Regions from separate parts of the Pelomonas dachongensis genome, predicted to be linked through region 2. Evidence: predicted binding sites of a transcription regulator. Region 2 holds the regulator's gene; the other holds the start of a gene.
What was found. The regulator LexA, encoded in region 2, represses DNA repair genes until DNA is damaged. The targets are predictions, from matches to a motif close to ACTGTATNNNNATACAGT.

Region 1: recA (recombinase RecA) is a predicted target of LexA. The motif match lies at 6,821-6,838, and genes of this name have one in related genera.

The regions. Positions count from the first base shown of each region.
Region 1 is NZ_JBIGHY010000001.1:102,473-116,643, reverse strand. It holds gene ACG02S_RS00535 (Stp1/IreP family PP2C-type Ser/Thr phosphatase) at 1-504, opposite strand, end outside; gene ACG02S_RS00530 (serine/threonine-protein kinase) at 501-1,586, opposite strand; gene ACG02S_RS00525 (TerC family protein) at 1,596-2,282, opposite strand; gene sucD (succinate--CoA ligase subunit alpha) at 2,344-3,237, opposite strand; gene sucC (ADP-forming succinate--CoA ligase subunit beta) at 3,256-4,416, opposite strand; gene ACG02S_RS00510 (DUF2889 domain-containing protein) at 4,441-5,019, opposite strand; gene ACG02S_RS00505 (regulatory protein RecX) at 5,196-5,726, opposite strand; gene recA (recombinase RecA) at 5,744-6,784, opposite strand; gene ACG02S_RS00495 (response regulator) at 6,961-7,632, shown strand; gene ACG02S_RS00490 (sensor histidine kinase) at 7,639-9,141, shown strand; gene rodA (rod shape-determining protein RodA) at 9,145-10,299, opposite strand; gene mrdA (penicillin-binding protein 2) at 10,296-12,323, opposite strand; gene mreD (rod shape-determining protein MreD) at 12,561-13,082, opposite strand; gene mreC (rod shape-determining protein MreC) at 13,079-14,071, opposite strand; gene ACG02S_RS00465 (rod shape-determining protein) at 14,167-14,171, opposite strand, start outside.
Region 2 is NZ_JBIGHY010000002.1:38,771-52,941, forward strand. It holds gene gyrA (DNA gyrase subunit A) at 1-855, opposite strand, end outside; gene ompA (outer membrane protein OmpA) at 1,121-1,777, shown strand; gene ubiG (bifunctional 2-polyprenyl-6-hydroxyphenol methylase/3-demethylubiquinol 3-O-methyltransferase UbiG) at 1,855-2,559, shown strand; gene ACG02S_RS04970 (HAD-IA family hydrolase) at 2,541-3,227, shown strand; RNA gene ssrA (transfer-messenger RNA) at 3,241-3,613, shown strand; partial or broken gene ACG02S_RS04980 (group II intron maturase-specific domain-containing protein) at 4,076-4,648, shown strand; gene lexA (transcriptional repressor LexA) at 4,781-5,452, opposite strand; gene ACG02S_RS04990 (asparaginase) at 5,524-6,459, shown strand; gene ACG02S_RS04995 (organic hydroperoxide resistance protein) at 6,466-6,900, opposite strand; gene ACG02S_RS05000 (MarR family winged helix-turn-helix transcriptional regulator) at 6,942-7,424, opposite strand; gene ACG02S_RS05005 (DUF1304 domain-containing protein) at 7,545-7,907, shown strand; gene ACG02S_RS05010 (ATP-binding cassette domain-containing protein) at 7,926-9,860, opposite strand; gene prmB (50S ribosomal protein L3 N(5)-glutamine methyltransferase) at 9,857-10,717, opposite strand; gene ACG02S_RS05020 (PilT/PilU family type 4a pilus ATPase) at 10,714-11,877, opposite strand; gene dapD (2,3,4,5-tetrahydropyridine-2,6-dicarboxylate N-succinyltransferase) at 11,879-12,703, opposite strand; gene dapC (succinyldiaminopimelate transaminase) at 12,715-13,905, opposite strand; gene queF (preQ(1) synthase) at 13,902-14,171, opposite strand, start outside.

The sequences.
Region 1 (14,171 bases), on a different contig from region 2:
CGTGACGAGATTCTTGTTGCTGGAGAACGCTGCCTCTTCCACGGTCAGCAGGCCGGCGTCGATCTGCTCCTGCAGCAGGGAGTGGTCGCGCGTGATTTGCATCAGCCGCCCGCCGCGCCAGCGGTAGGCGCGCGAATCGCCCACGTGGCCCAGCAGCAGGCCTTCGGGTCGGAACACGCCCAGCACCAGCGTCGTGCCCATGCCGGCATAGCGCGGATCGGTGTTGGCCGCATTGAAGATCGCGCGGTTGGCGTTGTCCACGCAGATGTCCATCGCACGACGGACCTCGCCCGCGCGGGCTTCCTGTCCGCCGTCCTTGAGCCAGCGCCCCAGCTCCGTGCTGACGAAGCTGGTCAGCATCTGGCTCGCGACCTCGCCGGCGTTGTAGCCGCCCATGCCGTCTGCCAGCACGGCCAGACCGGCGGCTTCATCCAGCGCGACCGAGTCCTCGTTGTTGTCTCGCGCACGACCGACGTCGGTGGCACTGAAGAACTCCAGGATCATGGGGCTTGGGGTGGCGCGTCGGGCTGGGCGGAGGAGCGGCGATTCTGCCCTGCTTCCTCCGGCGTCAAGCGCAGTGTTTGTGCGAAGCCAACGTCGGGCGGGGCGCTGGAGTTGGGGGCCACGTCGTCATTCAGCGAGGTGAGGACGAGCACCGCATCGAGGTCCCGCGCCATCTGCTCCCCAGAGGAATAGCGCAGTTCCGGACGCTTCTCCAGCGCCACCGCCAGCACCAGCGCCAGCGCCTCCGGCAGGCCGGGACGGTGAATCCTCACGTCCGGCGCCGGCTCGGTGGCGATCAGCTGCATCAGCCGCGCCATGGAGTCGCTCTGGTGCGGCAGGGCGCCGGTCAGCAGCTGGTACAGCAGCACGCCGAGCGAGTAGAGATCGCTGCGGCCATCGACCTTCAGCCCGGCCAGCTGCTCGGGCGACATGAAGGACGGCGTGCCCAGCACCAGACCCGTGCGCGTGCGGCTGCCGTCGCCGACGCGGGCGATGCCGAAGTCCATCAGCTTCAGTCCGCCGTTGACGCGGTCCAGCATCACGTTGGCCGGCTTGATGTCGCGGTGGACCACGCCCTGGCCGTGGGCATGGTGCAGCGCGCGCGCCAGCCGGGCGCCCAACTGCACGACCTCGCGCGCAGGCAGCAGCTGGCCGGCCTGGGTGAACTGGCTGAGGTCGCGGCCCAGCACGTACTCCAGCGCAATCCACGCGTCGCCGCCGTCCTGGCCGGCGTCGACCACTTGCAGGATGTCGGGATGCTCCAGCGCGCGAGCGGCGTGCGCCTCGCGCATGAAGCGCTCGCGCACGTCGATCAAGTCCTCGGCAGAAAACTCGCGGCTCAACGCCAGTCGCTTGATGGCGACCTGGCGGCCGGTGGAGCGCTGCGTGGCCTTGTAGACGATGGCCATCGCGCCGCGGCCGATCTCGGCACCGATCTCGAAGTCACGCAGATCGCTGGCGCTCGCAGTGGCTGCAGCGACTGCGTCGCTCGCCGGGACCGGGAGCGCGGACGCCCCGCTGGACGGCGTGTCCACGTCGCGGCCCAGGAGGCGCTGCCAGAACCCAGGTTTGCCGCTAGCCATGCGGCGATCTTAGGCCGAGCCTCGGCGCGATCGCATCAGCCCGAGCCCCACCACCAGGATGGCGCCCGCAATGCCGACCGTGAAGGCCAGATCGTGCAGGTTGGTATCGAACCAGCCGTGCAGTGCCGCGTCGGTCACGGCCATCTCGCCTGCCACAAAACCCAGCAGCGCCGCGCCCAGCGTGATGATGGCCGGGTAGCGCTGCATCAGCTTCAGCAGCAGGGTGCTGCCAAAGATGATGAGCGGGATCGACAGGCCCAGGCCGATCAGCAGCAGGACCGGGCGCATGGGCGCGGCGGCATTGCTGGCCGCCGCGGCAATGGCCACGACGTTGTCCAGGCTCATCGCGAGGTCGGCCAGCAGGATGGTGCGAACGGCCGCCCACAGACCGTCAGCCTCGCCCACGTCGGACTCCTCGTCAGCCTGGTTCATCAGCTTCACGCCGATCCAGACCAGCAGCGCGGCACCCACCAGCTTCAGCCAGGGCAGCTGCAGCAACTGGATGGCAAACAGCGCCAGCAGCACGCGCATCAGGATGGCTGCGGCAGCGCCACCGATGATGGCCTGACGCTGCCGCTGGGGCGGCAGCCTGCGTGTCGCGAGCGCGATGACCACGGCGTTGTCGCCCGACAGCAGGATGTCGGCCCAGATGATCTTCAGCAGCGCGAAGAAGAACGCGGCGTCGAGGTGTTCCATGATTTCGGAATGAAAAAAGCCGTCGGGTGTCCGACGGCTGGTAGGGGCAATCAGGCCTGAATTACAGCAGGGCCTTCAGCAGCTTGCCCATCTCGGACGGGTTGCGCGTGATGGTGAAGCCGCACTCTTCCATGATGGCGAGCTTGGCATCGGCCGTGTCGGCGCCGCCGGAGATCAGCGCGCCGGCGTGGCCCATGCGCTTGCCCGGAGGGGCGGTGACACCGGCGATGAAGCCGACGATGGGCTTCTTCATGTTGGCCTTGCACCAACGGGCGGCTTCCGCCTCGTCGGGGCCGCCGATCTCGCCGATCATGATGACGGCGTCGGTGTCCGGGTCATCATTGAAGGCCTTCATCACGTCGATGTGCTTCAGACCGTTGATCGGGTCGCCGCCAATGCCGACAGCCGAGGATTGGCCCAGGCCGATCTCGGTCAGCTGCGCCACGGCTTCATACGTCAGCGTGCCGGAGCGCGACACGACACCGATGCGGCCCTTGCGGTGGATGTGGCCCGGCATGATGCCGATCTTGATCTCGTCCGGCGTGATCAGGCCCGGGCAGTTGGGGCCCAGCAGCAGCGTGCGCTTGCCGCCGGCGGCTTCCTTGGCCTTCATCTTGTTGCGCACTTCCAGCATGTCGCGCACGGGGATGCCCTCGGTGATGCAGATCGCCAGGTCCAGATCAGCCTCGACGGCTTCCCAGATCGCAGCGGCGGCACCGGCCGGCGGCACGTAGATGACGGAGACGGTCGCACCGGTCTGGCCGGCAGCTTCCTTGACGGTCGCGTAGATGGGGATCTCGCTGAACTTCTCGCCGGCCTTCTTGGGATTCACGCCCGCGACGAAGGCGTTCTTGCCGTTGGCATAGGCCTGGCAGCCCAGCGTGTGGAACTGACCGGTCTTGCCGGTGATGCCCTGGGTGATGACCTTGGTGTCTTTGTTGATGTAGATCGACATTTCTCTTACTCCTGGGCTTTAGGCAACGGCCGCAACGATCTTGGTGGCCGCTTCGGCCATCGTGTCGGCGGCGATGATGGGCAGGCCGGATTCGGCCAGCATCTTCTTGCCCAGTTCCTCGTTGGTGCCCTTCATGCGCACGACCAGCGGCACGCTCAGGTTCACGGCCTTGCAGGCGGTGATGACGCCTTCGGCGATGGTGTCGCACTTCATGATGCCGCCGAAGATGTTGACCAGGATGCCCTTCACTTCCGGGTTCTTCAGCATGATCTTGAAGGCCTCGGTGACCTTCTCGGCGGTGGCGCCGCCGCCGACGTCCAGGAAGTTGGCCGGCTCGCCGCCGAACAGCTTGATGGTGTCCATCGTGGCCATGGCCAGGCCGGCGCCGTTCACCAGGCAGCCGATGTTGCCGTCCAGCGAAATGTAGGCGAGGTCGAACTTCGAGGCCTCAACTTCGGCCGGATCTTCCTCGTCCAGGTCGCGGTAGGCGACGATCTCGGGGTGGCGGAACAGCGCGTTCGAGTCGAAGTTGAACTTCGCGTCCAGCGCCATCAGGTTGCCCTTGGAGTCGCAGTTCAGCGGGTTGATTTCAACCAGCGAAGCGTCCGTGTCCATGTAGCACTTGTAGAGCTTGGCGAAGATGTCGACCGCCTGGTCGACGGAGCCGCCGGTCAGGCCGATGGCGCCAGCGATCTTGCGCGACTGGGCTTCCGTCAGGCCGCTCAGCGGGTCGATCATCTCGGTGATGATCTTCTCGGGCGTGCTGTGGGCCACCTCTTCGATGTCCATGCCGCCTTCGCTCGACGCGATGAAGGCGACCTTCTGCGTGCCGCGGTCGGTGACCAGCGAGACATACAGCTCGTTCTTGATGTCGGCGCCGTCTTCGATGTACAGGCGGCGGACCTTCTGGCCTTCCGGGCCGGTCTGGTGCGTCTTGAGCTGCATGCCCAGGATGCCTTCGGCCTTTTCCTTCACGTCGTCGATGGTCTTGGCGACCTTGACGCCGCCGCCCTTGCCGCGGCCGCCGGCGTGGATCTGGGCCTTCACGACCCAGACCGGGCCACCCAGCTTCTGAGCGGCTTCAACGGCTTCCTGCACGGTGAAGGCCGGGATGCCGCGCGGCACCGGCACGCCGAACTGGCGCAGGATTTCTTTGCCCTGGTATTCGTGGATTTTCATGCTTGGGTCTCTCGGGTCGGGAAGTCAAGAAGCGGTGGTCGCGGACTCTGGGGTGGCCAGATGCCAGCGGGGATAGAACTGGGCGACGGTGGCGCCATCGCGGCGCAGCGCGTGGCAGCGGTCGAGCTGAAATGGGGCGGTGGGGGCGGCAGCATCGCCCTCGCGGGTGTCGATGATGGAGCCAGCCAGTGCCTGGATCACGGCCGTCGGCAGCACCTGGCACAACTCGGTGAGGTGGGTGCAGCCATGCGTGCCGCCGAGGCGCTCCGCGACGGCCTGGCGGAAACCCTTCAGCAGGTTCAGGCCCACGAGCCGCTGGTAGGCATCGCCATGCTCGCCACAGGCGCCGACGTAGGGCATCCACAGCGTCTGTGACGCCACTGAGACGATGCTCAGCCCCGCGTCGACGGTCAGCTGCAGGCGCATTTCATGGATGGGGTCCCCCGCCTTGCGTACGACGCCGGCCAACGGCACGTCATGCGACTTGGTGTCCGTCAGGCTGGCTTCGACATCGAACAAGCCGTCATCCCGCGCGAACACCTGCACATCGAGGGCGCGGCGGTGCAGCGGGCGGCGCGTGACTGATGGGTGAACGGGAGGCATGAAACGGAGCGGGCGAAGCAACCCGGCCGGTGCCGGGGACAGCGGTTGGACCGACTCGCAGGGCCGCTTTGCCAAGGAGTTGGGGGCTTGTAACCGGGTGAACCGCCGTTCTGGCGGCAGCCGGCAATGTAGCACGCGGGTGAAAAACACCCCTTGCGTGCGCTGACAAGCGAGCCTCAGGCGCGCAGCAAGCGGCGCACCACATCGGGGGCAAAGCCGCGCGCCAGCAGGAAACGCGTCTGGCGTGCCTGCTCCGTTGATTCACGCGCGGGCTCCTCACCAAAACGCTTGTGCCAGACCTCGCGGGCACGCTCCAGTTCGCTTGCCCGCAGCATGGCCTGCTGCTCGGCGTCCAGCCTCAAACCGTGTTGGGCCAGCTCCTGCTGGATGCGCTGGGTGCCAAAGCGGCCAGCGCGCACGTGCAGGCGGGACTCCACGAAGCGGCTTTCATCCAGGTAGCCATCGGCTGCCAGTGCATCCAGCAACGTGTCGATGGCCACTTCGCCCGCCTCGGCCGCAATCGCGGCGTCGTCGTCTTCTTCTGTCGCGCCCGCCTCGGCCGCAGCCGCCTTCACGGCCTGCAGCGCGCGTTGGCTTTGCTGCTGCTGAATGCGCAGCAGCTTGCGTTTCAACTCCGTGCGGCTGTGCTCGCGCTGGGCGAGCAAACCGATGGCGCGCGCTTTCAGGGATAGAGGCGCACGGCTCACCGTGCAGGCGGGGCGGCTTATTCGCCGGCCGGCGACCCGGCCAGCAGCGCCACGCCCAGGGATTCGCGGATCTTGTTCTCGATCTCGCGGGCCACATCGGGGTTCTCGCGCAGGAACTCGCGGGCGTTGTCCTTGCCCTGGCCAATCTTCTCGCCCTGATAGGCATACCAGGAACCGGACTTCTCGACGATCTTGGCGACGACGCCCATGTCGACGATTTCGCCCTCGCGGCTGATGCCTTCGCCGTAGAGGATGTCGAACTCGGCCGTCTTGAAGGGCGGCGACACCTTGTTCTTGACGACCTTGACCTTGGTCTCGGAGCCAATGACTTCCTCGCCCTTCTTGATGGAGCCAATGCGGCGGATGTCCAGGCGCACGGAGGCGTAGAACTTCAGCGCATTGCCGCCGGTGGTCGTCTCGGGCGAACCGAACATGACGCCGATCTTCATGCGGATCTGGTTGATGAAGATGACCATGCAGTTGGTCTTCTTGATCGTGGCCGTCAGCTTGCGCAGCGCCTGGCTCATCAGGCGGGCCTGCAGGCCGGGCAGGCTGTCGCCCATCTCGCCTTCAAGTTCGGCCTTGGGCGTCAGCGCGGCGACCGAGTCCACCACGATCAGGTCCACCGAACCGGAGCGCACCAGCGCATCGACGATTTCCAGGGCCTGTTCGCCGGTGTCGGGCTGGCTGATCAGCAGGTCCTGCAGATTGACGCCCAGTTTCTGAGCGTACTGAATGTCCAGCGCATGCTCGGCGTCAATGAAGGCGCATGTGCCCTGGATCTTCTGCATCTCGGCGATGACTTGCAGCGTCAGTGTCGTCTTGCCGGACGACTCGGGGCCGTAGATCTCGACGACGCGGCCGCGCGGCAGGCCGCCGACGCCCAGGGCGATGTCCAGGCCCAGCGAGCCGGTGGAGACGACCTGGATGTCCTCGATCACCTCACCCTCGCCCAGGCGCATGATGGAACCCTTGCCGAATTGCTTCTCGATCTGGGCGAGGGCGGCTTGCAGGGCCTTGGCTTTCTCGGTGTTCAGGGCTTTGACGGGGGCGTCCATGCGAATCTCCAGGTGAATGTGGCAATTATGGGGCAATCTGTATGTTTGTACAGTGTTTGGCTCCCCGAGCCAGGGCAGCGAAGGCCCCAGGCTTGATGAGCATCCTAGGCACGCGGTAGCTCACCAAGTGAGCCACCAGCACAGCGCCTAACATCCGCGCAGGAGACAACGAGACCATGCGCATCCTGATTGCCGAAGACGACCAAGTGCTGGCCGATGGCCTGCTGCGGGCGCTGCGCGCCTCGGGCTATGCGGTGGACCGCGTGTCCAGCGGCACCGAGGCCGACTCGGCACTGGCAACGCACGAATTCGATCTGGTCATCTTGGATCTGGGCCTGCCGCGGCTGCACGGGCTGGAGGTGCTGCGCAAGCTGCGCGCGCGCGGCTCGACGATGCCGGTGCTGATCCTGACGGCGGCGGACAGCGTCGAGCAGCGCGTCAAGGGCCTGGACCTGGGCGCCGACGACTACATGGCCAAGCCGTTCTCGCTGCAGGAGCTGGAAGCGCGCGTGCGGGCGCTGACGCGGCGCGGGCTGGGCACGGCCAGCAGCGTCATCAAGCACGGCCCGCTGACGTTTGACGCCACCGGCCGCGTGGCTTACATCAACGAGCAGATGCTGGAGCTGTCAGCCCGCGAGTTGTCGCTGCTGGAGGTGCTGCTGCAGCGCGCCGGGCGGCTGGTGAGCAAGGATCAGCTGGTGGAGCGGCTGTGCGAGTGGGGGGAGGAGGTCTCGAACAACGCGATCGAGGTCTACATCCACCGGCTGCGCAAGAAGATCGAACAGGGCCCCATCCGCATCGCGACGGTGCGAGGACTGGGCTACTGCCTCGAAAAGATTTCCTCCTGAACCGACATGGCCAAGGAGGGCGCCAGCCGGCAGCAGGGCTCGCTGTTCGGCGAGATCCTGGACTGGATGCTCGCGCCGCTGCTGCTGATCTGGCCCATCAGCGTTGCGCTGACCTGGCTGGTGGCGCAGGGGATCGCCGGCCGGCCTTACGACCGCGAACTGGGCGAGGTGGCACGCAGCCTGGGCCAGCAGGTCGCTGCTGCCGAGGCGCCGGCCCGTGGGCGTGACCGCTACGCGCTGCTGCCCGAGGCCGCGGCGCTGTTGCGGGCCGATGCGTCGGACACGGTCTTCTACCAGGTGCTGGGCCTGCGCGGCGAGCTGCTGAGCGGCGATGAGACGCTGCGTGTGCCGACCGAGGACGCGCCCATTGCGCCGGGCGAGCTGCGCTTTCGCGACGACGAGGTCGGCAACGATGCCGTGCGCGTGGCCTACCTGTGGGTGCTGCCCGAGGGCGCGGCCGGCACGGGCAAGACCATGCTGGTGCAGGTGGCCGAGACGCTGGGCAAGCGCGCAAGGCTGACCAACGAAATCATCAAGGGCGTCATCCTGCCGCAGTTCGTCATCCTGCCGCTGGCGGTGCTGCTGGTGTGGCTGGCGCTGGCGCGCGGCATCTCGCCGCTGAACGAGCTGCAGCGGCGGATCCGCTCGCGCGAAAGTTCAGACCTCTCCCCCATCGACGAGCAGCGGGTGCCCGACGAGGTCGCTCCACTGGTGCAGGCCATCAACGACCTGCTGGCGCGGCTGGACTCGTCGATGAGCCGGCAGAAGCACTTTCTGGCCGATGCGGCACATCAGCTGAAGACGCCGCTGGCCGGCCTGCGCACGCAGGCCGAGCTGATCCAGCGCGAGCTGGACGCGGGCCGCTCCAACCCGGACGACCTCAAGCGCTCGCTGGCCCAGATCGCCCGCGCCAGCGAGCGGGCCGCCCACATGGTCAACCAGCTGCTCGCGATGGCGCGCGCCGAGGATGCCGAGCAGGCGATGCGGCGTGAGCCCGTCAACCTTGCCGAACTGGCCATCGACACGGTTCGCGACTTCGTGCCGCGCGCGCTGGAGCGCCGCATCGACCTGGGCTACGACGGCGCGCTGGCCGACGACAGCCGCCTGCGCGTGCAGGCCCAGCCGGTGCTGCTCGGCGAGCTGATCCGCAACCTGGTCGACAACGCGCTGCTGTACACGCAGGCCGGCGGACTGGTGACGGTGCGCGTGGTCGAAGACCCGTTCGGCCAGGTGGTGGTGCTGCAGGTCGAGGACACCGGCCCGGGCATCGCGCCAGGTGAGCGCGAGAAGGTCTTCCAGCCGTTCTACCGGGCGCTGGGCAGCGGCGTGGAGGGCTCGGGCCTGGGCCTGGCCATCGTGCGCGAGATCGTGCAGCAGCACGACGCCGAGCTGACGCTGGACGACACGCGCGTGCGTCGCGCGGCGGGCGGCGAGTCGCCGGACGGGCAGGGGCCCGGTGCACGGTTCACGATCCGCTTCCCCGCCACCACCCCGGTCGACACGGCGTGACGCTCAGCTCTTGGTCAGCTTCCTGCCTCGCGCGATCGACATCAGCATGCCCAGCGACAGCCCCAGCGTCACCATGGCCGTGCCGCCATAGCTGATGAAGGGCAGCGGCACGCCCACCACGGGCAGGATGCCGCTGACCATGCCCATGTTGACGAACACATAGGTGAAGAAGCTCAGCGTCACCGCGCCGGCCAGCAAGCGACCGAACAGCGTGGGCGCCTCGGACGCGATCATCAGCCCGCGCAGGATCAGCGCCGTGAAGCCCGCCAGCAGCGCCAGCGCGCCCATGAAGCCGAACTCCTCGCCGAAGGCCGCGAAGATGAAGTCCGTGGTGCGCTCCGGGATGAACTCCAGGTGGGTCTGCGTGCCCTGCATGAAGCCCTTGCCGGTCATGCCGCCGGAGCCGATGGCGATCTCGCCCTGGATGATGTGGAATCCCTTGCCCAGCGGGTCCTTGGTCGGGTCCAGCAACGTGCAGACCCGGTGGCGCTGGTACTCCTTCAGCACGGGCCAGGTCACGTCAGGCTGGCAGATGCGCTCCTCGCTGGCCACCAGCGTCGTGATCGCCACGGCCGCGACGATGAAAGCCGGCGCGATGAGCTTCCACGGCAGGCCGGCGAAGAAGATCACGTACAGGCCTGCCGCCAGCACCAGGATGCCCGTGCCCAGATCGGGCTGCTTGGCCACCATCAGGAAGGGCAGCAGCAGCAGCCCGAACGCAGCGATGAAGTCCGGCCAGCGCAACACGCTCTCGCGGCGCTGGAACCACCAGGCCAGCATCAGCGGCGTGGCGATCTTCAGCAGCTCCGACGGCTGGATCTGCGTGACGCCGACATTGAGCCAGCGCGTCGCCCCCTTCTTGGAGATGCCGAACAGCGCTGTCGCGATCAGCAGCGCAATACCCAGGGTGTACAGCGGCACCGCCAGCATCATCAACCGCTGCGGCGGCACCTGCGCGACGATGAACATCAGCCCCAGGCCCAGCGCCATGTTGCGGCCATGGTCCACGAAACGGGTGCCGTGGTCATAACCGGCCGAATACATGGACACCAGCCCCCAGCCGCACAGCCAGAAGATGGCCAGCAGCAGCGGGATGTCAAAGCCACTGAGCCAGGGCTTGAGCCGGCTCAGCAGCGGCGGGCGTTCGATGACGGTCATCGCTTGGCTCCGGGGCTGGGGGCGGAGGCTGCTGCCGAGGCCGCCGATGCGGGCGCAGCAGGCGCCGATGCGGCCTGGCCGGGCAGCGGCACGTCGGCAGCACGGCGCGGCGTGCCGATGGGCGCGTAGGTCTGTCCCAGCTGCGTCTTGGCGATGTCTTCCTCGCTGGGGTAGGCGCCGGTCAGCAGGTAATCGAAGACGCGGCGCGCGATGGGGGCCGCCGAGGCCGAGCCCCAGCCGCCGTTCTCGACGATGACGGCCAGCGCAACGGTGGGCTGCTGCAACGGCGCGAAGCCGACGTACAAGGAGTGGTCGCGCTTGCGCTCGTCGGCCTTGATGGCGCTGTAGCGCTCGCCGGAACGCAGGCCCACGGCCTGGGCGGTGCCGGTCTTGCCGCCGCTGGCGTAGGTGGCGCCCATGAACACCTGGCGACCCGTGCCTTCCAGCACCACGCCGTTCATCGCATTGCGGATGACGTCCACGTCGGCCGGCTTCAGCGGCAGCGTCGCCGCCACGTCGCTGGCGACGCGGCGCTGCTCGTGACGGGCCACATCCTCGATATCTCGCACCAGCCGCGGCTTGAAGCGATGGCCGCCGGATGCAACGGTGGCGTAGGCATTGGCCATCTGCAGCATCGTGAAGCTGTTGTAGCCCTGGCCGATGCCCAGAGAAATGGTCTCGCCGGCAAACCACTTCTGGTTCGCCGGGCTCCTGCGGAAGTAGTTGCGCTTCCAGTCCTGCGACGGCAGCACGCCGGTGACCTCGCCCAGCAGGTCGATCTCGGTCCTGCTGCCCAGACCGAACGGCGACAGCTCCTGGTGAATCAGGTCCACACCCATCTGGTTGGCCAGGTCGTAGAAGTAGACGTTGCTGGAGGTCACGATGGCCGCGCGCATGTCCTTGGGGCCAGGCCGGTCGGCCTCGGGGCTGCCGAAGCTGCGGCCACCGAAGTTGTAGACCAGGTTGTCCTGGATGACCACATGCGGGCCGCGTTGGCCGCTGGTCAGCGCGGCCATCGCCATCAGCGGCTTGAACGTGGAGCCGGGCGGGTAGGTGCCGCGCAGCGCGCGGTTCAGCAGCGGCTTGTCGATGTTCTCGTTCAGCTCGCGCCACGAGTCGACGTCGATGCCGTCGACGAACAGGTTGGGGTCGAACGTGGGCTTGGAGACGAACGCCAGCACCTCGCCGTTGCGCGGGTCGATGGCCACCAGCGCGCCGCGGCGCTCGCCGAACAGCTGCTCCACCAGTGCCTGCAGCTTGATGTCGATGGACAGGTTCAGCGTGTTGCCGGGCGTGGGCGGGCGGTGATCCAGCCGGCGCACGGCCCGGCCGCCGGCGCTGGTCTCGACCTGCTCGAAGCCGGTGCTGCCGTGCAGCTCGCGCTCGTAGGCCTGCTCCAGCCCCAGCTTGCCGATGTACTCGGTGCCGCGGTAGTTGGCGATGTCCTCCTCCTCCCAGTCGTCCATCGCCTTCTTCTCGGCCTGGTTGATGCGGCCGATGTAGCCGATCAAGTGGGAGCCGATGTCGCCCAGCGGATAGGAGCGGAACAGCCGCGCCTTGATCTCCACGCCGGGGAAGCGGAAGCGCTGCGCCGTGAAGCGGGCCACCTCCTCGTCCGTCAGCTTGGTGCGGATGGGCAGCGAGTCGGTGTGTTTGGCCTCTTCGGCCAGGCGCTTGAAGCGGCGCTTGTCACGCGGCTGGATCTCGACGATCTGCCCCAGCGCCTCGATGGTGGCGTCCACGTCGACCACCTTCTCGGGGTTGATCTCCAGCGTGTAGGCCGAGTAGTTGCTGGCCAGCACGATGCCGTTGCGGTCCTTGATGAGGCCGCGGTTGGGCACGATGGGCACGATGGCGATGCGGTTGGACTCGGCGCGCTCGGCCAGGTCGTCGTGCTGCACGATCTGCAGCCACACCAGCCGGGCCACCAGCAGCCCAAAGCAGAACAGCACGAAGGCGACCGCCGCCAGCACGCGCAGCCGAAAGCGCGCCAGCTCCTGGTGGAGGTTCTTGATGACGACCATGTCAGTGGCGGTATTCCGGGCCGAGCGCCGGACCGCCCCAAGCCGGCCCGGCTGAGGCGGTTCGCGGCTCCATGCCGCCGATCGCCTCGTCCCCCCGGGGGCTGAGCCCGGACATGAACAGTCCGGGGGACAGTTCATGCCTGGCGAACAGCCGTGGCGTCAGCCGCGGCGCGTCCTGCAAGGACGGCCAGACTCGCCCGCGTTCAGCGCGGCAAGGTTGGACGAAGGGCGAACGCATCACAGCGGCCGGTGCGCGTCGCGGTCCGGCGCGCGGCGCTGCGGCGCCAGCAGCAGCACGCAGGCCACCGGCCACAGCGCCGCCTCCAGGAACGGCACCAGCAGCACGCTCCAGCCCGGCCACATGCCGCCCACCGCCATGCGCACGACCAGCGTCAGCACATGCGCAGCAACGAACAGCGGCAGGATCTGCACCGCCTGGCCGACCAGGCTGAACCAGGCCATGCGCCGGTGCAGCGCGATGGCGCCGAAGCTCAGCGCGCTGTAGGCCAGCGCATGCTGACCGAGCACCGCACCGTCGTGCACGTCGATGAACAACCCGAACACGAACGCCCACAGCACGCCCACGCGGCGCGGCTGGTGCACCCCCCAGAACACCAGCACGACCGCCAGCACATCGGGCATGGCCGCCAGCCGGCCCATGGGCACCATGTCGATCAGCAGCGCGACGAACAGCGTGAACGCGATGAACCAGGGGTTGGCGGGCAACAGCAGCCGCTCTGCGGCGCGCGGCATGATCATGGTGCGGCTCCGGACGCTTTGGTTGCGGCCTTCTCGGCGCGCTCGGCCTTCTTGGTCGCGCGCGCGGCGGCCTTGGCCTCGGCCGCGGACGCTGCCTCGGACGCGGCGGTGGCCTCCGCCTCGTGCTTGGCCGCGAGGTGCCGGTCCATGGGCAGCAGCACCAGCACATGGCGCGCACTGTCGGGCTGCGCGATCGGCGCCAACCGCACCTGCGCGAAGCTGGAGTCGCCGCGCCGCTCGACCGCTGCGACACGGGCGACCGGCAGGCCCGGCGGGTAAATGCCGTCCAGGCCCGAGGTGGTCATCGTGTCGCCCACCTTCACATCGGCGTTCGCGGCCAGGAAGCGCAGGTCCATGCCGTTGCCGTCCGCGCGGCCCGCCGCGGCATTGCGCATCTGAGTGCGCACGTTCAGCAGCGGGATGGCGGCGTCCTTGTCGTTCAGCAGCGTGACCTCAGCCGACAGCGGATAGACGCGCGTCACCTGCCCGAGCACGCCGGCCTCGTTGATGACCGGCGAGCCGGCGGTCACGCCCTGCGTGGCGCCACGGTCGATGACCACGCGGCGCGAGAACGGGTCCGGCGCCTCGAACAGCACTTCCGCCGCCAGCGAGGGCACGGTCATCGCCGGCTGCAGGCCCAGCAACTTGCGCAGGCTGTCGTTCTCGGCCTGCAGCGCCGCCACGCGCGAGAAGCGCTCGGCCTGCTGCGCCAGCTGGCGCCTGGCCTGGTCTTCAGCGGCCATCGCGCGCTGGGTGCCGCGCAGGTAGTCGCCGGCCGTCTCCCACGCGTCCACCGGCGTCAGCAGCAGACGCTGCACCGGCTGCAGCACCAGCGCCAGCGCGCTGCGGGCCGGCTGCATCAGCCTGAAGCGCGCGTCCGCCACCATCAGCAGCAGCGCCAGCGCCGAGCACAGCGCGAGCTTGGTCAGCGCCGACGGGCCCTGGCGGAACAGCGGCGGCGGGGAACGGTCAAGAGTGCCGAGGGGCATCGAAGCAGGACAGCGAAAGTGCGCGTGGTGTCAGCGGCGGCGGCTGACGCCCCTCTCGGAGGGTGGACTCGGTGGGCCGAGACCGGGATCTCACATCAGT
Region 2 (14,171 bases):
CTTCTTCTCGTGCACCAGCTCGGCGATGCGTTCGAGCAAGGACTTCTTGTTGACCTGATAGGGGATCTCGTCAACGATGATCGCCTGGCGGTTGCCCTTGTCAATGTCCTCGAAGTGCACCTTGGCGCGCATCACGACCCGGCCGCGGCCGGTGCGGTAGCCGTCGCGCACGCCCGCCAGGCCATAGATGATGCCGGCGGTTGGGAAGTCGGGGGCCGGGATGATTTCCATCAGCTCGTCGACTGTGATTTCCGGGTTCTTCAGCGCCACCAGACAGGCGTCGACCACCTCGTTGAGGTTGTGCGGCGGGATATTGGTGGCCATACCCACCGCAATACCCGCCGAGCCATTCACCAACAGATTCGGCAAACGGGTCGGCAGAACCAGAGGTTCCTTATGGCTGCCGTCGTAGTTGGGTCCGAAATCGACGGTTTCCTTGTCGATGTCGGCCAGCATTTCGTGGGCGATCTTGTCCAGGCGGATTTCGGTGTACCGCATCGCCGCGGCGTTATCGCCGTCAATGGAGCCGAAGTTGCCCTGGCCATCAATCAGCATGTGACGCAGGCTGAACGGCTGCGCCATGCGGACGATCGTGTCGTAAATGGCCGAATCGCCATGGGGGTGATATTTACCCATGGTCTCGCCAACCGCCTGCGCACTCTTGCGGTATTTGGCGTTGTACGTGTTGCCCATCTCGTTCATCGCGTACAGCACGCGGCGATGCACCGGCTTGAGGCCGTCGCGGGCATCAGGCAGCGCGCGGCCGACGATCACGCTCATCGCGTAGTCGAGGTAGGAGCGGCGCATCTCCTCCTCAAGGCTGATCGGCAGGGTTTCCTTGGCGAACTGGGTCATGCGTCAGGCTTGCGCTCGCGCCTACGTGGGCGCTGCGTCCTTGGAGGTAGGTGAAAGCCGCGAATTCTAAGCGCCGCGCCTCCCTGTAGCAGCAGCGCAACATCGTCACGGTGCCCATGAACGTAGGCCGCCACAATGCGTAGGTCTCGGTGCCTGCATGGCACAATCGTCGAGTCCCTAGGAGAAACCCTAAAGTCTCTCCTGAGGTTAGAGGTTGAGTACTGACTCTCGCAGGGCAACTGCGGCATTCCTTGAGAGGAGAATCATGAAGAAATTGAATCGCGTGGCGTCGCTGTTTGCGATGGCTGCGATCGCCGCCGCGACTTCGTCGGCATCTGCGCAAACCATCGACAACTGGCGCGCGACCGACGGTACGGTCTGGAAGAACGGCACTAACGAATATTGCTGGCGCAACAACTTCTGGACGCCTGCCACGGCAGCTCCGGGTTGCGACGGCGAAATCAAGGCCGCGCCGAAGGTCGAGCCGGTCGCTCCGGTTGCTCCCCCGCCGCCGTCGCCTCCGCCGGCTCCCCCGAAGGTCGTGACGCCGCCGCCGCCGCCGGTCAGCGAGAAGGTCACCTTCGCCGCCGACGCTTTCTTTGACTTCGACAAGGCCACGCTGAAGCCCGAAGCCACCGCCAAGCTGGATGACCTGGTCAGCAAGACCAAGGGCATCAACCTGGAAGTCATCATCGCCGTGGGCCACACCGACTCGGTGGGCAGCGATGCTTACAACCAGAAGCTGTCGATCCGCCGCTCGGAAGCCGTCAAGGCCTACCTGGTGAGCAAGGGCGTCGAGCCGAATCGCGTCTACACCGAAGGCAAGGGCGAGAAGCAGCCCGTGGCTGACAACAAGACTGCCGAAGGCCGTGCGAAGAACCGCCGCACCGAGATCGAAGTCGTCGGTACGCGCAACAAGTAAGCTCTGCGCCCTCGGGCGCTTGGCTCCAAAGCCCCGCACGGCCCGCCCGTCCGGGGCTTTTCTATTTTCAGACCGTCATGACGATCAACGCCGATCCTCAAGAGCTCGCCAAATTCGGCGAACTGGCCCACCGCTGGTGGGACCCTGAGAGCGACTTCAAGCCGCTGCATCAGATCAATCCATTGCGACTGAGCTGGATCCAGCAGCTCTGCCCGCTGTCCGGCAAGCGCGTCGTCGACGTGGGCTGTGGCGGCGGCATCCTGAGCGACTCCATGGCGCGGGCAGGAGCGCAGGTGTTGGGCATCGATCTGTCGACCAAGCCGCTGCGTGTGGCGGAGTTGCATGCGATGGAGGCGGGCACCGAGGGCGTCGAGTACCGCGAGATCGCAGTGGAGGCACTGGCCGTCGAGCAGCCAGGCGGCTTCGATGTGGTCACGTGCATGGAGATGCTGGAACACGTACCGGACCCCGGGTCGGTCGTGCGCGCCTGTGCCACGCTGGTGAAGCCGGGCGGCTGGGTGTTCCTGTCCACGCTGAACCGCAACGCCAAGTCCTTCCTGCTGGCCATTGTCGGCGCGGAGTATGTGTTGAACATGCTGCCCAAGGGCACGCACGAGTACGCGCGCTTCCTGAAGCCATCGGAACTGGCCCAGTTCTGCCGCGACGCCGGCCTGGATGTGCAGTCCAGCCGCGGCCTGACCTACAACCCGTTGACGCAGCGTTATGCGCTCGGCACCGACACGGACGTCAACTACCTGATCGCTTGCCGCCGCCCGTTGTGATCGCGTCTCGTTGGTGTCATTTGCAGGCAGTGCTGTTCGATCTGGACGGTACGCTCGTCGACAGCGCCGAGGACTTGGCTCGCGCAGCCAATGCGATGCGTGTCGACCGCGGCCTCGCGCCGCTGCCGCTGGCACAGTACCGCCCGCATGGCGGCTCCGGTGCGCGCGGCATGCTCGCGCAGGCCTTTGACGTGGGGCCGGGCCAGGCGGGCTACGACGAATTGAAGCGGGACTTCCTTGATCGCTACGAAGGCTTGATGTTCGACAGCACGCAGCCATTCGCTGGCGTGATGGAGGAACTGCAAGGACTGAATACTGCCGGTCTGGCCTGGGGCATCGTGACCAACAAGGCCGAGCGTTTTGCATTGCCGCTGGTTGCAGCGCTGGGGCTGCGCGCGGCCGTCGTCGTCGGGGGTGACACGACTGCGCACACGAAGCCCCACCCGGCGCCGCTTCTGGAGGCCGCAAGACGCCTGTCCCTGCCGCCCGAGGTCTGCCTGTACGTGGGAGACGACGAGCGTGACATCCTCGCCGGGCGCGCCGCCGGCATGGCAACGGCGGCCGCTGCGTGGGGCTACCTGGGCGCGCGTGGCGAATTTGCGCACTGGGAGGCCGATCTGGCGCTGCATGCGCCTGGCGATCTCTTGAAAGCGCTGGGAGTGGCCTAAACTACGGAGCTCTGGGGCCGACCTGGTTTCGACGTGGGTGCGGATCCGGAGTAGGGCATGCCGAGCACCAGTCCGCTCGTAAAACCACTGGAAACAAAGTAACTGCAAACGACTCTACGTTCGCACTCGCCGCTTAATTGCGGATGAGCTTCTCAACGGCAGGCCGATGGGCCGGGCTGAGTTCCGCAAGGGGCAAGGCTGAGAAGTCACTCACATCGGCTGGCGTCCGACCGGGTCACTCGGTAGGGCGTGAGATCAAGTGACTGGCGGGAAAGCTAGCGTGCCACTGCGCGAGTTGACCGTGAGATTCAAATCAGCCGGCTAAGCATGTAGATCTGCCCGGTGATGGCTTGCGGACGGGGGTTCAATTCCCCCCGGCTCCACCATCCAGAGCGAAAAGGCCCGTGTCGGTGACACGGGCCTTTTTCATGTGCGCCCAGCATGGGCGCACTCTTACGGGTGCAAGTCCCGTCGTAAGTTGATCACGACGAACGAAGCGAAGCGCAACTGCGTGAGGGCGACCGAGCGTGGGAAGGAAGCGTGGAGCGTAAATCGCGAGCCGATGAACAAGAACCGCATAGAAGGCGCTGCCGAGCAGGGCGAGTGGGCATGATTCCACGAAGCTCTCGTGATCAAGGCGAAGCGGCGCGGCGGTTGTGCGATGAAGGAGTGCGTTCTTACCTGGGGACGCCTCGTCTTGTGCCTGAAAGGGCGACGGCCATGCCGGAGCGGGTCTCAGCAGAGGTCGTAGTAGCCGGGTACCCTGCTGGAGGCGGCGCTGACGAGAGAGAACCTGCAAGCGGCTTGGAAGCGGGTCAAGGCCAACAAGGGCGCGGCGGGCGTGGACGGCCGCCGACAGCAACGTCTATGTGGGCAGCCGACGAGCCGGCGAGCGGGTGATGGCGTGGCTCAGGACGCTGTACGGCAAGCTGAGGCTTCAGATCAATGAAGCCAAGAGTGCCGTGTGCAGCGCCTTCGGGCGCAAATTCCTGGGCTACGAGCTGTGGGTATCCAAGGGGCGCGAAGTGAAATGCGCCGTGGCCCACAAGGCGCTGGACAACTTCAAGGCGCGCATCCGGGAACTCACGGGCCGCTCAGGCGGACGCAGCATGGCGCAAGTGGTGCAGGCGCTGCGACCCTACATGCTGGGCTGGAAGGCGTACTTCGGGTTGGCACAGACACCGAGTGTCTGGCGCAAGCTAGACCAGTGGCTGCGGCACCGGTTGCGGGCCATCCAGCTCAAACACTGGCGTGGGTCGCACGCGATCTACCGGGCGCTCAAAGCTCTTGGCGCCACGGACACTGCGGCAAAGCGGGTGGCGAGCAACAGCCGATGCTGGTGGAGAAACAGCGACGGGCAACTCAAGACGGTCCTGACCATCAGCTACTTCGACCGGCTGGGGCTTCCCCGGCTCTCTTGACCTCAAACTCTCGAACCGCCCGGTGCGGACCCGCATGCCGGGTGGTGTGGGAGGGGCTCGGTCAGAATGTCTGACCGCCCCTTTCCCGATTTCGATGGCACCGGGGGAAATTGAACCCCGCCCGGGGGGATGTCAGTTGAATCCCTGGCCGCGGATCAATCCCACGGCCAGCCCTTCGATGCTGAATTCGCCCCCGTGTTCGGTGACGGCGATGGGTTCGAATTCAGCGTTCTCGGGCAGCAACTGGATGCCGTCCCGCCCGCGCTGGAAGCGCTTCACGGTGACTTCCTCGCCGACCCGGGCGACGACGATCTGGCCGCTGCGGGCCTCGCGGGCCGTTTGCACGGCTAGCAGGTCGCCGTCGAGGATGCCTATGTCCTTCATGCTCATGCCCTTGACCTTCAGCAGGTAGTCGGGCTTCTTGCTGAACAGGCTGGGCTCGACGGTGTAGGTCTGTTCCACATGCTCCTGCGCCAGAATGGGCGCGCCGGCGGCGACGCGGCCGATCAGCGGCAGCGTCAGCTGCGCGAGGCTGGGGATGGGCAGGCTGAACTGGCGCGCGCGGTTGACAGCACTCAGTGCATCGGACTTCAGGCGGATGCCCCGCGAGGTGCCGCCGACGAGCTCCAGCATGCCTTTTCGGGCTAGCGCTTGCAAATGCTCCTCCGCCGCATTGGCGGATTTGAAGCCCAGCTCGGCGGCGATTTCGGCGCGCGTGGGTGGTGCGCCGGTGCTTTCGATCGCGTTGCGGACCAGGTCGAAGATCTGCTGCTGGCGGGCGGTAAGCTTGGGTCGGTCTTGCACGGGCGGCCTTTGGTGAAGTGAATGCGCTGGTTGTGCATCCAGTATCTGTATTTTTATCCAGGAATCGAAAATTGCAAACCCTTGAGCCCTTGATCGTCATTCTCGGCACGGGCGGCACCATTGCCGGCACGGCGCGCAGCAGCTGTGACGGTGTCGGCTACACGGCGGCGCAGTTGCGAGTGGACGATCTGCTGGCTGCCGTACCGGCGCTGGCCGGACGGCGGTTGGAGGCGCATCAGGTGGCGCAGCTGGACAGCAAGGACATGGACATTGCGACCTGGCAGCGGCTGGCCATCGCGGTGGACGAGCAGCTGGCGCGGCCGGAGGTGGCGGGTGTGGTCGTCACACATGGCACCGACACGTTGGAGGAAACGGCCTACTTCCTGCATCGGGTGCTGGCGCCCAACAAGCCGGTCGTATTGACGGCGGCGATGCGGCCGGCCACGGCGTTGGTGCCGGACGGTCCGCAAAACCTCTTCGATGCGGTGCAGGTCGCGGCGAAGCCGGGCGCGGCGGGTGTGGTGGTCGCGTTTGCGGGCCGGGTGCATGACGCCACGCAGGTGCGCAAGGCACACAGCTACCGCGTGGATGCGTTCGAGTCGGCGGACGGCGCGTTGGTGGCGCGCGTGGAGGAGGGCGCCGTGCGCCTGCTTGGGCGTTGGCCTGCGGGCGAGGCATTGGGGCTGGCGCGCATCGCGGCACCTGCCGGGAGCTGGCCGCGGGTCGACATCGTCATGAACCACGCGGGCGCGGACGGGCGCATCGTGCGGGCGCTGCTGGCGGCAGGCGTCGACGGCATCGTGGCCGCGGGCACGGGGAATGGCACGCTCGGCGTTGATCTGGAGCACGCCTTGCGCGAGGCCGAGTCGCGCGGCGTACGCATCGTGCGGAGCACGCGTTGCGATGCCGGGCCGGTCATGGACCTGCCCGGACTGTTGCCGTCGGCCGGCGTGTTGAGCCCGGTCAAGACCAGGATCGAGCTGATCCTGGCCCTGCTGGCGCGCTGAGCGTCTTCAGACGACGGTCAGCGTGACGTCGACGTTGCCGCGCGTGGCGTTGGAGTAGGGGCAGACCTCGTGGGCGGTGGCGACCAGCGCTTCGAGCGCGGCGCGATCCATGCCCGGCACCGAGATCTTCATGTCGACCTGGATGCCGAAGGCGCCCGGCTTGTTGGCGTGCGGGCCGATGGCGACGTCGCTGGTGATGGACACCTCGGCGGGCAGGGCGATCTTCTGCTTGCCAGCAACGGCCTTCATCGCGCCGATGAAGCAGGCGCTGTAACCGGCCGCGAACAGCTGCTCGGGGTTGGTGCCGGGGCCGCCGGCGCCGCCCAGTTCCTTGGGCGTAGACAGCGTCACGTCGATGGCGCCGTCGGACGACTTCGCGGTGCCGGCGCGGCCGCCGGTGGCGGTGGCGGTGGCGGTGTAGAGGGCTTTTTCGATGGCCATGGTGGGCTCCTTGGTGGGGGCGGGGTGGTGGGGAAAGTGATTCACTCGCCGGCTGCTTGCAGGAAGCCGCTGCGCAGTTCGTGCAGGCGACGCGTCAGCGTCGTCAGTTCATCCAGGTCGCAATTGCTGGCGCAGGCCAGTTGACCCGGAATGTCCAGTGCCTGGGCGCGCAGCCTGCGGCCGGCCGGCGTCAGGAAGATGTCCACGCGGCGCTCGTCGTCCTGCGCGCGGCGACGCTCCAGCAGGGCCTGCTGCTCCAGCCGCTTCAGCAGCGGCGTCAGCGTGCCGGAATCCAGCGACAGGCGCTGGCCCAGTTGGCTGACGCTGAGGCCGTCCAGCTCCCAGAGCACCAGCATGACGAGGTACTGCGGATACGTCAGGCCCAGGGGCGCCAGGAGCGGCTTGTACAGCCTGGTCATCGCCAGCGAGCTGCTATATAGCGCGAAGCACAGTTGGCGGTCGAGATGCAGCCACTGCACGCGCAGGTCGGCGGCTTGATTTGTGGCGGGCTTGCTGCGTGGCATGCGAATTAATATAGCTGACAATTGAATTGCGCACCATTTAAATGGTCTTTTTGGAGGCACCGACCGTAGGGCGATCTGCGAGGATGCGCCACCCCCAACAAAGCAAGACGAGGAGAGGCAATGCTGATCGTGGCGACCGTGCTGGCGGCCCTGGTGGCCCTGCTGCACCTGTACATCCTGGTGCTGGAGATGTTCTTCTGGACCAAGCCGTTGGGCCGCAAGGCCTTCGGGCTGAAGGCGGACTTCGCAGAGCAGAGCAAGGCGCTGGCCGCCAACCAGGGGCTCTACAACGGTTTCCTGGCGGCTGGCCTGATCTACGGGCTGATGCTCGGCACCGCAGGCGCTGGCAAGCCGTGGCTGGTGTTCTTCCTGGGCTGCGTGGTCGTGGCCGGGGCGTTCGGCGCGGCGACGGCCTCGAAGAAGATTCTGTTCGTGCAGGCGTTGCCGGGCGCCATCGCACTGGCGGCCGTGCTCGCCGTCTGACGAGGAGAACCGGCGGGGTCAGGCGGCGGTCATCGCCTCGATCTGCTCGCCCAGCTCCAGCCAGCGCATTTCGTCGGCTTCGAGCTGGTCATGAATCGCCTTCAGGCGCTTGCCCATCTCGGCGATGGCCGACGCAGCGGCGCCTTCGGCGAGCTGAGCCTCGATGCCGGCGCGCTCCTCGGCCAGCGCATGCATGCGCTTGTCGATGGTTTCCATCTCCTTGCGCAGCGGGCGGGTCTGCTCGGCGACTTTCGCGCGCGCCTGGCCTGAGGCCTTGCGGTCCACGGGGGCCGAAGGCGCCGGTGTGGGCGCTGCGACGACTTTCGGCGCCGGAGCAGCCGACTGCTTCTTGGCGGCGCGGGCGGCTTCCTTGCTCTGCTCCAGCAGCCACTTTTGGTAGTCGTCCAGGTCGCCATCGAACGGCTTGACGACACCGTCTGCCACCAGCCAGAACTCGTCGCAGACCTCGCGCAGCAATGCGCGGTCGTGGCTGACCAGCATGACGGTGCCTTCGAACTCGTTCAACGCCATCGACAGCGCCTCGCGGGTGTTCAGGTCCAGGTGGTTGGTCGGCTCGTCCAGCAGCAGCAGGTTGGGGCGCTGCCACACCAGCATCGCGAGCACCAGGCGCGCCTTCTCGCCGCCGGACAGGCTGCCTACGGCCTGGTTGACCATGTCGCCGGTGAAGCGGAACTGGCCGAGGAAGTCTCGCAGTTCCTGCTCACGGCCTTGCGGGCCAACCTCGCGGGCCAGGCGCACCATGTGCTCCAGCGCGCCCTCGTCCAGGCGCAGCACGTCCAGCTCCTGCTGGGCGAAGTAGCCGATGGACAGGCCCTTGCCCTGCGTCATGCGACCCGACAGCGGCAGCTGCGTGCCCGCGATGGTCTTCACCAGCGTGGACTTGCCCTGGCCGTTGGCGCCGAGGATGCCGATGCGCTGTCCGGCGAGCACCGAGCGGTCAATGTTGCGCACGATGGTGGTGGTGCCGTAGCCCGCCGCCATCTCATCGAACATCAGCATCGGGTTGGGCAGGTTCAGCGGCTCTCGGAACTCGAAGTTGAAGTCGGCGGACGCCAGCACCGGTGCCAGCTTCTCCATGCGCTCCAGCGCCTTCACGCGACTCTGCGCCTGCTTGGCCTTGCTGGCCTTGGCCTTGAAGCGGTCGATGAACTTCTGCAGGTGGGCGACGCGGTCCTGCTGTTTGGCGAACGCCGCCTGTTGCAAGACCATGCGCTCGGCGCGCTGGGTCTCGAAGCTGGTGTAGTTGCCGCCGTAGCGGATCAGCTTGCCTTCGTCGAGGTGCAGCGTGACCTTGGTGATCGCGTCGAGAAATTCGCGATCATGGCTGATGACGATCATGGTGCCGTCGTAGCGCAGCAGCCAGGCTTCCAGCCAGACCAGCGCGTCCAGGTCCAAGTGGTTGGTGGGCTCGTCCAGTAGCATCAGCTCGGCCGGGCACATCAGCGCACGGGCCAGTTGCAGGCGCATGCGCCAGCCGCCGGAGAAGCTGTTGACCGGAGCGTCCAGCTGTTCGTTCCTGAACCCCAGGCCCATCAGCAGTGCCTGAGCTCGGGCGCGAGCGTCGAAGGCGCCGGCATCGGCCAGCGCGGCGTGCGCGTCGGCCATCGCGTGGCCGTCTTCGGCGGCTTCTGCCTCGGCCAAAGCGATGCGCGCGGCCACCAGCGGCAGGTCGCCCTGCAGCACGAAGTCGGTCGCACCGTCCTCGGTCTCGGGCATGTCCTGCGCCACTTCGGAACGGCGCCAGTGCTTGGGCACCTCGACCTCGCCCTTGTCGTTGCCCAGGCGGTTCGTTAGCAGCGCGAACAGGCTGGACTTGCCGGCGCCGTTGCGGCCGACGAGGCCGATCTTTTCGCCGGGTTGCAGCGTGGCGGACGCATCGTCCAGCACGACCTTCACGCCGCGGCGTAGCGTGATGTTGCGAAGGGTAATCACAGCAAGTTCTCTTTCGTCACCAGCAGCACCTGATCGGCGCCTGATGAGGTTTCCATCCACACGACTTCCAGCGTCGGGAACGCGGCTTCAAAATTTTCACGCTCGTTGCCGATCTCCAGCACGAGCACGCCGTCGTCGTTCAACGCCGCAGGCGCGGCGCGCAGCAGCTCGCGGATGAAGTCCATGCCGTCGCTTCCGCCGGCCAGCGCCACCTCCGGCTCGGCCAGGTACTCGGCGGGCAGGGTGGCCATGCTCTGGCTGTTCACGTAGGGGGGGTTGCACAGGATCAGGTCGTAGCTGCCGTCGGCGCCCTTCAAACCATCGCCTTGCAGCAGCCGCACGCGCAGTGCCAGGTCGTGACGCTCGACGTTCAGCTTCGCCACGGCCAGCGCGTCAAAGTCGATGTCCAGCGCGTCCACGGCCACCTCTGGCCAGGCCATCGCGGCCAGCACGGCCAGGCTGCCGTTGCCGGTGCACAGGTCCAGCACGCGGCGGCTTTCCGGGTGCAGCCAGGGATCGATGCTGGCGTCGCCGATCAACTCGGCGATGAAGCTGCGCGGCACGATGGCGCGCTCGTCGATGGTGAACGGCACGCCCTGCAGCCACGCCTCGCCGGTTAGGTAGGCCGCTGGCTTGCGCGTGGCGATGCGCTCGTCGATCAACGCGGCGATGGACGCGATCTCCGCGCCGGTCAGCTCGCGTTCCTCGTGCTCGTCCAGCGCATCCAGCGGTAGCCCCAAGCGCCACAGTGCCAGCCACACGGCCTCGTCGAACGCGTTCTTCGTGCCATGGCCAAAAAACAAGCCCGCCTGGGCGAGGCGGGCGGCTTGGGTGTCAATGCAATCGATCAGCTTCAAGTGCCGCGGACGTCCAGGGTGATTTCGGTGAAGCTGGCCTCGTCGCTCGCCTTCTCCTCCTTGCGCGGCGCGGTCGCCAGACGGGCGCCTGGCGCCTCGTTCTGCAGACGCCACAGCAGGTTGGTCGGCGAATCGGCGAAGGCCAGGCCTTCCTCGCGGGTGATAGTGCCGTCGGTGATGAGCTTGGCGAAGTGCTCTTCGTAGGTCTGCGAGCCTTCGGCGATCGACTTTTCCATCGCCTCCTTCACGCCGGCGAAGTCGCCTTGCTCGATCAGCTCCGAGATGAGCTTGGTGTTCAGCAGGATTTCCAGCACCGGCACGCGGCCGCCGGCGGTAGCACGCACCAGGCGCTGCGAGATGACTGCCTTCAGTCCCGCGGCCAGGTCGTTCAGCAGCGCGGGGCGGGACTCGGGCGTGTAGAACGACAGGATGCGGTTCAGCGCGTGGTAGGTGTTGTTGCCGTGCAGCGTGGCCAGCACCAGGTGGCCCGACAGCGAGTAGCTGATCGCCGCCGTCATGGTCTCGCGGTCGCGGATCTCGCCGATCAAGATGCAGTCCGGCGCCTGGCGCAGCGCGTTCTTCAGCGCAATCTGCAGCGACGCCGTGTCGCGGCCGATCTCGCGCTGGTTGACCACCGAGCGCTTGTTGCTGAACAGGTATTCGATCGGGTCCTCGATGGTGAGGATATGCCCGGTCATGGTCTGGTTGCGCAGCTCCAGCATGGACGCGAGCGTGGTGCTCTTGCCCGTGCCGGTAGCGCCCACCATCAGGATCAGGCCGCGCTTCTCCTTGATCATCTGGCCCAGCACGGGCGGGATGCCCAGGCTCTCCATCGTCGGGATGTTGTGCGGGATGTGGCGGAACACGCCGGCAATCGACCCGCGCTGGCGAAAACCGGACAAGCGGAAGCTGCCCACACCGCTGACCGACACAGCCATGTTCAGCTCGCCAGAGTTGTCCAGCTCGGCCAGGCTGGCCGGGTCGATGACCTCGGAGATCAGTTGGCGCGGCTGCGGCGGCGTCAGGAGCTGGTCCGACAGCTGCACGGTCTGTCCGTTGATGCGGATCAGCACCGGCATGTTGGCCGACAGGTAGCAGTCCGATGCACCCTTATCGGCCATCAGCCGCAGGATGCGCTCCATGTTGCCGCCGGTGGCCATATCAGGCGCGCAGCAGTTCGTTGATGCTGGTCTTGGAGCGCGTCTGCGCGTCGACCCGCTTCACGATGATGGCCGCGTACAGCGAGTAGCGGCCGCCGTCCTTGGGCAGCGAGCCCGAGATGACGACCGAGCCGGCCGGCACGCGGCCGTAGCTGACGCTGTCGGTCGCGCGGTCGTAGATCGGCGTGCTCTGGCCGATGTATACGCCCATCGAGATGACCGAGTTCTCTTCGACGATGACGCCTTCCACCACCTCGGAGCGGGCGCCGATGAAGCAGTTGTCCTCGATGATGGTCGGGTTGGCCTGCAGCGGCTCCAGCACGCCGCCGATGCCGACGCCGCCGCTCAGGTGCACGTTCTTGCCGATCTGGGCGCAGGAGCCGACCGTGGCCCAGGTGTCGACCATCGCGCCTTCGTCCACGTAGGCGCCGATGTTCACGTACGACGGCATCAGCACGACGTTCTTGGCTTGGAAGCTGCCGCGGCGCGCGACGGCCGGCGGCACCACGCGCACGCCGGTGGCGCGCAACTGCTCGTCGCTCCAGCCGGCGTACTTTGTGGGCACCTTGTCGAAGAAGGTCAGGTCCTTGTCGCCCATCAGGCGGTTGTCGTTCAGGCGGAACGACAGCAGCACGGCCTTCTTGATCCACTGGTGCACCGCCCACTGGCCGACGCTCTCGCGCGTGGCCACGCGCAGTCGGCCCGCGTCCAGCTCGGCGATGACGTGGTCGACGGCCTGGCGGACCTCAGGCGCGTTGACGGGGTCCAGCGCCGCGCGGTTGTCCCAGGCGAGGTCGATCGTGCTTTGCAGTTCAGCAGTGTTCATGAGCGGAGAGATCAGCGAGATTGCGTGAAGGAGACGATGCGGCGGGCTGCTTCGAGGCATTCGGCCTCGTCGGCCACCAGGGCCAGGCGGATGCGCCCGGCGCCCGGATTGCTGCCGTGTGCACTGCGGGCCAGGAGGCTGCCTGGCAAAACGGTCAGATTGTATTGAGCGAGCAGTCCCTGGGCGAAGGCGACATCGTTACCACCTGGTACGGCGGCCCAGAGGTAGAAACCCGCATCCGGCAGCGCCACGTCCAGCACGTTGGCGAGCAGCGGCGTGACCTCGGCGAACTTCCGGCGATAGCGAGCGCGGTTCTCGATGACGTGCGCCTCGTCGCTCCAGGCGGCGATGCTGGCGGCCTGTACCAGCGGGCTCATCGCGCTGCCGTGATACGTGCGGTAGAGCAGGAACTTCTTCAGCAGTGCGCCGTCGCCTGCCACGAAGCCGGAACGCAGGCCGGGCACGTTGGAGCGCTTGGACAGCGACGTGAACGAAATGAGGTTCCTGAAGTCGCTGCGGCCCAGCTTGGCGGCGGCTTCGAGGCCGCCCAGCGGCGCTTCGTCACGGAAGTAGATTTCCGAGTAGCACTCGTCCGAGGCGATAACGAAACCGTGGCGGTCGCTCAGCTCGAACAGCTCCTGCCATTCAACCAGCGGCATCACCGCGCCGCTGGGGTTGCCGGGCGAGCAGATATAGATCAACTGCGTGCGCGCCCAGGTCGCGTCATCGATCTGCGACCAGTCCACGGCGAAGTTGCGCGCCGGGTCGGAATTGGCGAAGGCTACCTCGGCGCCGGCCAGCAACGCGGCGCCTTCGTAGATCTGATAGAACGGGTTGGGGCAGACGACCGTAGCGCCCGGCCGCGTCGCATCGACCACCGTCTGCGCGATGGCGAACAGCGCCTCGCGCGAGCCGTTGACCGGCAGCAATTGCGTGGCCGGGTCCAGCGTCAGGGCGTAGCGGCGCGTGATCCAGGCGGCGATGGCCTCGCGCAGCGCGGGTGCGCCGGCCGTGGCGGGGTAGCCGGACAGGCCTTGCATCGCGCCCTTGATGGCGTCCTCGATCAGCGTCGGTGCCGCATGGCGCGGCTCGCCGATGCCCAACGAGATGGGCGCGAAGTCGGCGCTGGGCGAGATGTCGGCGTTCAGCGCCTTCAGGCGCTCGAAGGGATACGGCTGCAGCCGGTCCAGCAGGCGATTCATGCGCCGAGCATCCCCGACTCGAAGCCATGCGCCGGCAGGTCCACGCGCGGCGCCGGTGTCCAGCCGGCCTTACGGTGCTCGGCGACGACGTTGGTGTAGATGCCGCCGCGCACGTACCACTTGGCCGTGATGCGGATGAAGCGCGGATCGGTCGCCGCGACGATGTCGTCGAGGATCTTGTTCGTCACTTTCTCGTGGAACGAGCCCTCGTCGCGGTAGCTCCAGAAGTACATCTTCAGGCTCTTCAGCTCCACGCACAGCTCATC